3 regions of the Nonomuraea sp. NPDC049141 genome follow, and region 1 is predicted to be linked to each of the others. Evidence: riboswitches for the same ligand, from Rfam matches in the RefSeq annotation. Region 1 holds a riboswitch; each other region holds the start of a gene.
What was found. A riboswitch is a leader RNA that binds a small molecule or an ion and turns the genes downstream of it on or off. The one in region 1 is predicted to bind glycine.
Positions count from the first base shown of each region.

Region 2: another riboswitch for glycine. It lies ahead of glyA (serine hydroxymethyltransferase); the one in region 1 lies ahead of gcvP (aminomethyl-transferring glycine dehydrogenase).
Region 3: another riboswitch for glycine. It lies ahead of gcvT (glycine cleavage system aminomethyltransferase GcvT); the one in region 1 lies ahead of gcvP (aminomethyl-transferring glycine dehydrogenase).

Region 1 is NZ_JBEZDR010000019.1:151,019-154,286, forward strand. It holds gene gcvP (aminomethyl-transferring glycine dehydrogenase) at 1-2,035, opposite strand, end outside; glycine riboswitch at 2,191-2,285, opposite strand; gene AB0B91_RS44515 (MerR family transcriptional regulator) at 2,320-2,940, opposite strand; gene AB0B91_RS44520 (bifunctional nuclease family protein) at 3,089-3,268, opposite strand, start outside.
Region 2 is NZ_JBEZDR010000018.1:103,778-107,045, forward strand. It holds gene AB0B91_RS43070 (alpha/beta hydrolase) at 1-177, shown strand, start outside; gene glyA (serine hydroxymethyltransferase) at 224-1,498, opposite strand; glycine riboswitch at 1,650-1,748, opposite strand; gene AB0B91_RS43080 (nitroreductase) at 1,777-2,490, opposite strand; gene AB0B91_RS43085 (DUF4863 family protein) at 2,501-3,010, opposite strand; gene AB0B91_RS43090 (IclR family transcriptional regulator C-terminal domain-containing protein) at 3,094-3,268, shown strand, end outside.
Region 3 is NZ_JBEZDR010000002.1:656,726-659,993, forward strand. It holds gene gcvH (glycine cleavage system protein GcvH) at 1-252, opposite strand, end outside; gene gcvT (glycine cleavage system aminomethyltransferase GcvT) at 249-1,334, opposite strand; glycine riboswitch at 1,464-1,561, opposite strand; gene AB0B91_RS07870 (gamma-glutamyl-gamma-aminobutyrate hydrolase family protein) at 1,657-2,346, opposite strand; gene AB0B91_RS07875 (3-oxoacyl-ACP reductase) at 2,359-3,123, opposite strand; gene AB0B91_RS07880 (aldehyde dehydrogenase family protein) at 3,128-3,268, opposite strand, start outside.

The DNA of each region.
Region 1 (3,268 bases):
GCCCGACCAGCGCGTTGAGGTTGGCCCCGTCGACGTACACCTGGCCGCCCGCGTCGTGCACCTTGGCGCAGACCTCGGTGATCGTCTCCTCGAAGACGCCGTGCGTCGACGGGTAGGTGAGCATGATCGCGGCCAGTCCGTCACGGTGCTTGTCGATCTTGGCGTCGAGGTCGGCCAGGTCCACGTTGCCCTCGGAGTCGCAGGCCACGACCACGACGCGCATGCCGGCCATGACGGCGCTGGCCGCGTTCGTGCCGTGCGCGGAGGACGGGATGAGGCAGATGTCGCGGTGGTCGTCGCCGTGGTCGCGGTGGTAGGCCCGGATCGCGAGCAGCCCGGCGAACTCGCCCTGGGAGCCGGCGTTCGGCTGGATGGAGACCGCGTCGTAGCCGGTCACCTCGGCCAGCCACTCCTCCAGGGTCTCGATGAGGTGGCGGTAGCCCTCGGCCTGCGCGGTGGGCGCGTAGGGGTGGATCCCGGCGAACTCCGGCCAGGTGATCGGCTCCATCTCGGTGGTCGCGTTCAGCTTCATCGTGCAGGAGCCGAGCGGGATCATGGAGCGGTCGAGCGCGATGTCCTTGTCCTGGAGCCTGCGCAGGTAGCGCAGCATCGCGGTCTCGGAGTGGTGGCTGTGGAAGACGGGGTGGGTGAGGTAGCCGGACTCGCGGGTCAGCGAGCCGGGCAGCGTGTCCAGTCCCTCGTCGGCGAGGAGGCCGGCCACCGGCCCACTGGCGCCGAAGGCGGCGGCGACCTGCTCGAGGTCGGCCGCCGTGGTCTTCTCGTCGCAGGCCACCGAGACGTGGTCGGCGTCGGCCTGCCACACGTTGACGCCGCGTTCGGCGGCCTGCCGTACGACCTCGGCGGCCCGGCCGGGCACCCTGGCCAGCACGGTGTCGAAGAACTCGCGGTGCACGACCTCGACGCCGCCCCGGCGCAGGCACTCGGCCAGCGCCGCGGCGTGCCGGTGGACGCGGGCGGCGATGCGGCGCAGCCCGTCGGGCCCGTGGTAGACGGCGTACATGCCGGCGATGACGGCGAGCAGGACCTGCGCGGTGCAGATGTTGCTGGTGGCCTTCTCGCGCCTGATGTGCTGCTCGCGGGTCTGCAGGGCCAGCCGGTAGGCGGGCGCGCCGTCGGCGTCGACGGAGACGCCCACGAGGCGGCCGGGCATCTGCCGCTGCAGTCCCTCGCGTACGGACATGTAGGCGGCGTGCGGCCCGCCGAAGCCGAACGGCACGCCGAAGCGCTGCGAGGAGCCGATCGCGATGTCGGCGCCGAGCTCGCCGGGCGCGGTGACCAGGGTGAGCGCGAGCAGGTCGGCGGCGGCCACGACGAGCGCGCCGGCCGCGTGCGCCCGCTCGGCCACGGCGCGGAAGTCGCGCAGCCGGCCGGAGGCGCCCGGGTACTGGACGAGCACACCGAAGCACTCGGGCAGCTCCCCGTCGAGCGTGTCCTCCACGAGCGTGATGCCCAGCGGCTCGGCGCGGGTGGCCAGCACCGTCTTGGTCTGGGGCAGCGCGTCGGCGTCGACGACGAACACCTGGCTCTTGGACTTGCCCGCGCGCCTGGCCAGTGTCATCGCCTCGGCGGCGGCCGTGCTCTCGTCGAGCAGCGAGGCGCCCGCGACGGCGAGTCCGGTCAGGTCGGTGACGACGGTCTGGAAGTTGAGCAGCGCCTCCAGGCGGCCCTGCGAGATCTCCGGCTGGTAGGGGGTGTAGGCGGTGTACCAGCCCGGGTTCTCCAGCAGGTTGCGGCGGATCACCGCAGGGGTGATCGTGTCGTGGTAGCCCAGGCCGATCATCGAGGTGAGCACCCGGTTGCGGCCCGCGATGGCCCGCAGCTCGGCGATGACCTCGGTCTCACTGGCCGCGGCGGGCAGGGCGAGCCGGTCCTTGATCCTGATGGACTCCGGGACGGCCACCGCCACCAGGTCGGCCACGGACTCGAAACCCACGGCCTCGAGCATGCGCTGCTGCTCGGGTTCGGACGGGCCGATGTGCCGGGTCGAGAACGGCGGAACTGACAGATCGGTCATGCGAGGTGCCTCCCGAGGGCTTTGGAGACCGGCGCCAGGGCGCGGGCGAGTGCCGGATCTCCCCCTCTGTCATGGCGACCTGAGAGCTTCACCCCATGTGGGCTTGCACCGTCGGTGAGGTGCGCCTGGCGGGCGCACCTGCTTTCCAGAGTTGCCTACCCCGCGCGGTACAGGTGCCTGAGAGATTCCGGGGAGGGTTGCTCCTTCGGCGCCCCGGGAACCAGCCCGGGGACTCTCCCGCATGGGGTTATCAGCCTTGCGCTCTACAGGTTACTACCCAATTGCTACCCTATGCGGCGCGCGCGCCGCCGCTGGGCCAGCTCGTCAGCGGGGTGGTCGGCCGGGACGCTGTCCTCGACCGCCGCCCTTTCCCCCGGCAGCTCCGCGAGGGAGCCCTCGACCTCTCGCCAGACCCGGCCGAGCGCGATGCCGAACACGCCCTGGCCGCCCTGGAGCAGATCGATCACCTCGTCGGCCGAGGTGCACTCATAGACGCTGACGCCGTCACTCATGAGCGTGATCTGCGCGAGGTCGCCCACCCCGCGGTCACGCAGATGTTGTACGGCCGTACGGATCTGCTGGAGGGAGACTCCGGTGTCGAGGAGCCGCTTGACGACCTTGAGCACCAGGATGTCGCGGAAGCTGTAGAGCCGCTGCGAGCCCGAGCCGTGCGCGGCTCTTATCGTCGGCTGGACCAGCTCCGTGCGCGCCCAGTAATCGAGCTGCCGGTAGGTGATGCCGGCCGCCGCGCACGCCGTCGGGCCACGGTATCCGATGTCTGCCGGCAGCGACGCGGGCTGCTCGTCGAAGAGCAGCCCCTGCTCTCCGGCACGCTGCCGCGCACTCTCACGCCGCACCGGATCTTCCTGGCCGGTCGTCTTTCCCTCGCCGCTGCTGACCGCCACGCGGACCTCCGGCTTTCTCTCATCCCGTGGCCTGATCTGGGGGTTCGTAAAAGCGCGACCACGGGTTTCACTTGCACCGTAGGACCGTGACCATGCGCAGTCAACGATCCGGCTCGGCGCGTCGTGAAGCGTAAATGCACTGAAATACCTACCCCGCCCGGCCAAAGTCTTCGGGGGTGATCGTGTCAAGGAACTCCCTGAACTTCTCCACCTCATCCTCCTGGTCGTCCGGGATGATCACCCCGGCTTCCTGGACGACTTCTTCGCTGGCGAAGATACGCGCTCCGGTGCGGAGCGCGAGCGCGATCGAGTCGGACGGGCGCGCGCT
Region 2 (3,268 bases), on a different contig from region 1:
ACCGGCCACGACAGCGTGGGCCGCCCCTACTACCGGCCCGCGCACGTCCTGAGCGAGCGCTTCGGGGTGCCGTGCCAGGAGTTCCCCGGCGGGCACACCCCGTACCAGACTCACCCACGGGAGTTCGCCGACCTCCTCACCACGATCCTGGACGGCTTCGACCACCCGAAGACCTGACGCCAGGCGGGGGGCCGAGTACAGCAGAGTGCTCGGAGCGGTCGCTTCACAAGTTCGGGTAGAGCGGGAATTTCGCCGTCAGGGTGGCGATCCGGGAGCGCAGGTCGGCCAGTAGCCGGCCGGTGGGCGGGGTGACCAGGGTGGTCGCGATGATGTCGGCGACCTCGGCGAACTCCGCGGGGCCGAATCCGCGTGTGGCGAGCGCCGGCGTGCCGATGCGCAGACCGGAGGAGATCATCGGAGGCCGCGGGTCGAACGGGACGGCGTTGCGGTTGACGGTGATGCCCGCAGCGTGCAGCCGGTCCTCGGCCTGGCGTCCGTCGAGGTCGGAGTGGCGCAGGTCGACAACGAGGAGGTGAACCTGGGTACCGCCGGTCAGTACGGAGATGCCGGCCGCGCGGACGTCGTCGGCGAGCAGCCGTTCGGCGAGGACGCGGGCGCCATCGAGGGTGCGGCGCTGCCGGTCGCGGAACTCCTCGGTGGCGGCCAGCTTGAACGCCACCGCCTTGGCGGCGATCACGTGCTCCAGGGGGCCGCCCTGTTGTCCGGGGAAGACGGCGGAGTTGACGCGTTTGGCGAGTTCGGCGTGATTGGTGAGGATCACTCCGCCGCGCGGGCCGCCGAGGGTCTTGTGCGTGGTGGTGGTGACGACGTCCGCGTACGGCACCGGGTCGGGGTGCAGGCCGGCCGCCACGAGTCCGGCGAAGTGCGCCATGTCCACCATCAGGTACGCGTTCACGCGGTCGGCGATCCGCCGGAACTCAGCGAAGTCCAGGTGCAGCGGGTACGCCGACCAGCCGGCGACGATCAGCTTGGGCAGGTGTTCGAGGGCGAGCCGTTCGACCTCGGCCATGTCGAGGCGGAAATCGGTGTCGCGCACATGGTAGGGCACGGCGTTGTACAGCTTTCCGCTGAAGCTCAGCCGCATCCCGTGGGTGAGATGCCCGCCGTGCGCCAGGTCGAGGCCGAGGATCGTGTCGCCGGGATCGAGCAGGGCGGACATCGCAGCCGCGTTCGCCTGGGCGCCGGAGTGGGGCTGGACGTTGGCGAACGCGGCGCCGAAGAGCCGCGTGACCCGGCTGATCGCGAGCCGCTCCATGACGTCGACGTGCTCGCAGCCACCGTAGTAGCGGCGGCCGGGGTAGCCCTCGGCGTACTTGTTGGTCAGGACGGAGCCCTGTGCCTGCATCACCGCGAGCGGAGCGAAGTTCTCGCTCGCGATCAGCTCCAGGGTGTGCCGCTGCCGGTCCAGTTCCGCGGCGACGGCCCGGTAGATCTCCGGGTCGAGCTCGGCCAGAGACTGGTTGTGGGCACTCGACATGGTGGAGGCTCCTCCCTCGGTCAGGCGCCGCTCGGTCGCGGCGCCACGGCTGGGTGACCTCCCCGCTCTGTCATCGGTACCTGAGAGTTTCACCGCGTGAACGGTTTGCACCATGGGTGCAGGACCGGGGTCCTGGCTTTTCAGAGTTCGCCTCGCCGGAGCGGTCATGGGGCCTGAGAGTTTCTGGGGAGAGTTGCTCCTTCGGCGCCTCACCGCGACAGGCAGGCGAGGGCTCTCCCGCTCCGGTGGAAACGGCGCGATATTCAGTTGGTTAGGAACTATGCGAGTTCATCACTATAGAAGGTGCTGAAGGAACTGACCGGTTCTCGCGGGGTGCGGTGCCGATTGAGGTGGTGGTCGGGGTCGGCATGCCCCAGTGCGAGCCCGCAGACGATGAGGTGGTCCTCGGGTATGCGCAGGTGTTCGCGCAGCACCGGATAGAAGTCGATGAACGACGCCTGCGAGCAGGTGTCCAGACCTGCCTCCCGCGCCGCGAGCATGAGCGCCTGCAGGAACAGGCCGGCGTCCACGAGTGCCCCCAAGAGGGGGTGCCGGCTGACGGTGAGGATGATCCCGACCGGTGCGCCGAAGAACTCGTAGTTGCGCCGGTGATGGCTGAGCCTGCCCGCCGTGTCCTCCGGGCTGAACCCGAGCGTGTCGCGGTACAGCCCCTCCCCGAAACGGCGTCGTCGTGACCGGTACGGCTCCGCCCACTCGTCGGGCCGGGGCTGGTACGGGTATTCGGTCTCCGGCACCCGCTCGCCGTCGTCGTGCGCGCGGAGGACCGCGGCGCTGAGGCGACGCTTGGCCGCACCGGTGATGACGTGCACGTGCCAGGGTTGGGTGTTGGCGTTGCTGGCCGAACGAGCGGCCAGGGCCAGCAGCCGGTCGATCTCGGCCCGCGGAACGGCCTTCGGCAGGAAGGCGCGCACGCTACGACGGCCGAGCAGCGCCTCCTCGACTGTCGCCGCGGACATCGTCAGTTCGTCCACGGGTCGCATGTCAGGCGGCGGGCGGGGTGATGTCGTACGAGATGCGCCCGGCGGGCAGGTAGAACAGGGCGATCAGCGCGCCCCCTTTGACCTCGGGGTAGTGGTGGCTGCTGGGCCCGGGCGCGGTCCAGCCCGCGCCCGTCCATCCTCGCGGGCCGATGAGCCGGGCGCCGGGGTCGAGCGGGACGACGACGTTGAGCTCGCCGTAGGGATGCTGATGGTACTGCCCGCGGTAGGGCTCCTGGCTGTCCATGTACACGGCCGTGATGCTGAAGTAGTTCAGTTCCTCGCTCGGTTCGGCGATCCGGCTGCGCCGGTACTTGGGGCCGTCGACTTCGATGTTGGCCGCCCACCCGTCACGGACGCCGTCGGTGATCATGCGAGCGAGGTCGTCGTACAACGGCGTGCCCGGGCCGTAGGTCTCGTTGAGCCAGATCTCGAGGTCCTCGCCGGCGGTGCGGTTCTTGATCTCGTCGAGGAACGGGATGCTGCGCTCGATCAGGTCTTGCGGGGAGGTCATGGAAACTCCTTTCGTTCGATTGCCGCACAGAGGTTCAACGGATACTGTGAGGCGGAGCTGTGGTGATCGGGAGGGATAGCGGCATGGGACGTCTGGCGGACAAGGACCGCGCGGAGCGGCAGGAACGTCAGCTCGCGAACGCGCCGAACGCGGCGGACTTCTCCGAGGCGCTGGCCCGGGGTCTGGCGGTGCTGTCGGCGTTCGGGCCCGACCGGCGGCGTCTCACACAGGCCGACCTCGCGCGCGAGCTGGACCTGT
Region 3 (3,268 bases), on a different contig from region 1:
CTGGTTGACCTCGACGACCTCGCCGCCGACGGGGGTGTAGATCTCACTCACCGACTTGGTCGACTCGACCTCGCCCACGGAGTCGCCCGCCTCGACGGTCGAGCCGGCTTCGGGGAGCTGCACGTAGACGACATCACCCAGCGCCTCGGCCGCGTAGGCCGTGATGCCGATGGTCACGGTGATGCCGTCGTCGAGGCCGGCGACCCACTCGTGCTCTTTGGTGTAGCTCAGGTCGTCAGGGATGTTGCTCACTTGTTCCTCCTGTAGAAGGGCAGCTCAATGAGGTCCATAGGTTCATGGCTGCCCCGGATGTCCACGGCCAGACCTGCCTCGGCCCCGTGGTCGACGTAGGCCATCGCGATGGGTTTGCCCAGAGTCTGGGAGGGAGCCCCGCTGGTGACCTCGCCGACGACGGCGCCGTCCTTGGTCACCGGGTATCCATGGCGTGGCACCCGGCGCCCCCGCGCGACCAGGCCGACGAGCCGGCGCCGTGGTGGCGTGTCCTTGACCGCCTCCAGCGCCGACCTGCCGACGAAGTCGCCCGGCTTGTCGAATTTCACCACTCTGCCCAGCCCCGCGTCGAACGGGGTCAGCTCCACGCCGAGCTCGTTGCCGTACAGTGGCATGCCTGCTTCGAGCCTGAGCGTGTCACGGCTGGACAGACCCGCCGGTCGCAGCCCGTGCGTACGGCCGGCCTCGGTCAGCGCGTGCCAGAGCGGCACGGCGTCCTGGTTGGCCACGAACAGCTCGAAACCATCCTCACCCGTGTAGCCCGTGCGCGCGATGAGCGCCTGCCGCCCGTCGACCAGACCGGGCAGGCCCGCGTAGTACTTCAGCCCGGCGAGGTCGGCGTCGGTGAGCGTGGCGAGGATCTCCTGCGCGCGCGGCCCCTGCACGGCGATCAGCGCGTACTGCTCCGAGCGATCCTCAACCACCGCGTTGTACGACTTGGCGCGATTTTTCAGCTCTTCCCCGACTTTTTCATAGTTGGAGGCGTTAGCCACAACCATGAACTCCTCGTCCCCCAGCCGGTAGACGATCAGGTCGTCCAGCACCCCGCCACGCTCGTTCACGATCATGGTGTAGCGGGCCCGGCCGGGCGCGAGTGCCGACAGGTGTCCCACCAACGCGTAGTCGAGCGCCTCGCCGGCCTGCGGCCCGGTCACGAAGATCTCGCCCATGTGGGAGAGGTCGAACAGCCCGGCCGCCTGGCGGACGGCGTTGTGCTCGGCGGACTCGCTGCCGTAGCGGAGCGGCATCAGCCACCCGGCGAAATCGGTCAGGGTCGCGCCGAGGCTCTCATGGACGTCTCGAAGCGGTGTGGGACGTGACATATGCGCACCTCAGGGCAGGATCGGATGCAGGGATCCTCCCCCTCTGTCATCGGTGCCTGAGAGCTTCGCCCGGATTTTGCCGGACTTTCACCTTCGGCGAGGCCGCCAGGCCTGCTTTCCAGAGGACACCTCGTCCGTGCGGTCCTTTACCTTGAGAGGTTCGCGGGGAGGGCTTGCTCCTTCAGGGGTCCTGGCCGGATGCCAGGACGCTCTCCCGCACGGTTTCGTCGGTGATGCGGCAAGCCTAGTGCCGTTATGGGGGAGTTGTCGCGTGCGGATCCCGCCATTTCATGGCGAACGGGCCTGGCGGCGGCGCGAGCGTTCAGCAGGCGGCGATGAGTGCCTCGAACAGCGCGCAGTCCTTCGCCGCCTCCGGATGCCACTGCACGGCCACGGCGAACGTCCGGGACTCCAACTCCACCGCCTCGATCGTGCCGTCATCGGCCACGGCGGCCAGGGCCAGCCCGGGAGCGAGCCGATCGACGGCCTGGTGGTGGTAGTGCGGCACGTCCTCCGGCACGGCCCCGAGCGCCTTGGCGACGCGGGTGCCCGCCACGGGTCGTACGGGGAGCTGGCCGAACTGGCCGGGTGCGGGGGAGTGCCCGGTGTGTCCGACCACGTCGGGCAGATGCTGGTGCAACGTCCCGCCGAGCGCGACGTTGAGCACCTGCATCCCCCGACATATCCCGAGATAGGGCACGTCGGCCTCAAGAGCGGCCTCAAGCACCGCAAACTCCGCCGCATCGCGAAATTTCCGGATATAGCCGGTCCGCTCATCCGGCTCCTGCCCATACCGGTCGGGCGAGACGTCGCCTCCACCGGCCAGGATCAGCCCGTCCAGCCGTCCCACCAGCTCGGCCGGCTCCCCGGCGGGCGGCAGGATCACCGGCTGCCCGCCGGCCCGGACCACCTGCTCCACGTACATATACGGCAACAGGGCGACCGGCATGTCCCACACGGTGAACCGGGCAGGCTCCACATAGGACGTGATCCCGATGACAGGCCGCTTCACGACATCCCCTTGCTACAGAGGGGTGACGTACGCACTCGAAATACCCCCATCGACGAGAAACTCCGATCCGGTGATGAACGAGGCGTCGTCGCTGGCCAGGAACGCCACCGCAGCCGCGATCTCGGACGCCTCGGCGAAGCGTCCCACCGGCACGTGCACCAGGCGCCGCGCCGCCCGCTCGGGGTCCTTCGCGAACAGCTCCCGCAGCAGCGGCGTGTTGACCGGCCCCGGGCACAGCGCGTTCACCCGGATCCCCTCACGCGCGAACTGGACGCCGAGCTCGCGCGACATCGCCAGCACCCCGCCCTTCGAGGCGGTGTAGGAGATCTGCGACGTCGCCGAGCCCATCACCGCCACGAACGACGCGGTGTTGATGATCGAGCCCTTCCCCTGGCGCCGCATGTACGGGATCGCGTGCTTGCAGCAGAGGTAGACGCTGGTCAGGTTCACCTCCTGCACCCGCCGCCACGCCTCGATGCCGGTCTCCAGGATCGAGTCGTCATCGGGCGGCGAGATGCCCGCGTTGTTGAACGCGATGTCGACGGAGCCATAGGTGTCGAACGCCGTCTGGAACATCCGGACGACGTCCTCCTCGCTGGTCACGTCGACCTTGACGAAGATCCCGCCCACCTCGGAGGCGGCCTTGGTGCCCGCCTCCTCGTCGACGTCGGCGCAGACCACCTTGGCGCCCTCCTCGGCGAACCGGCGCGCGGTGGCCAGGCCGATCCCGCCGGCCGCCCCGGTGATCACGGCGACGCGGTTGTGCAAACGCTGCATGTGCTCACTCCGTTGAGATGAAGACGTTCTTGGTCTCGGTGAACGCCGAGAGGGCGTCCGGGCCCAGCTCCCGGCCGAGGCCGGACTCCTTGAAGCCACCGAACGGCGTCCAGTGGCGGACCGACGAATGCGAGTTCACCGACAG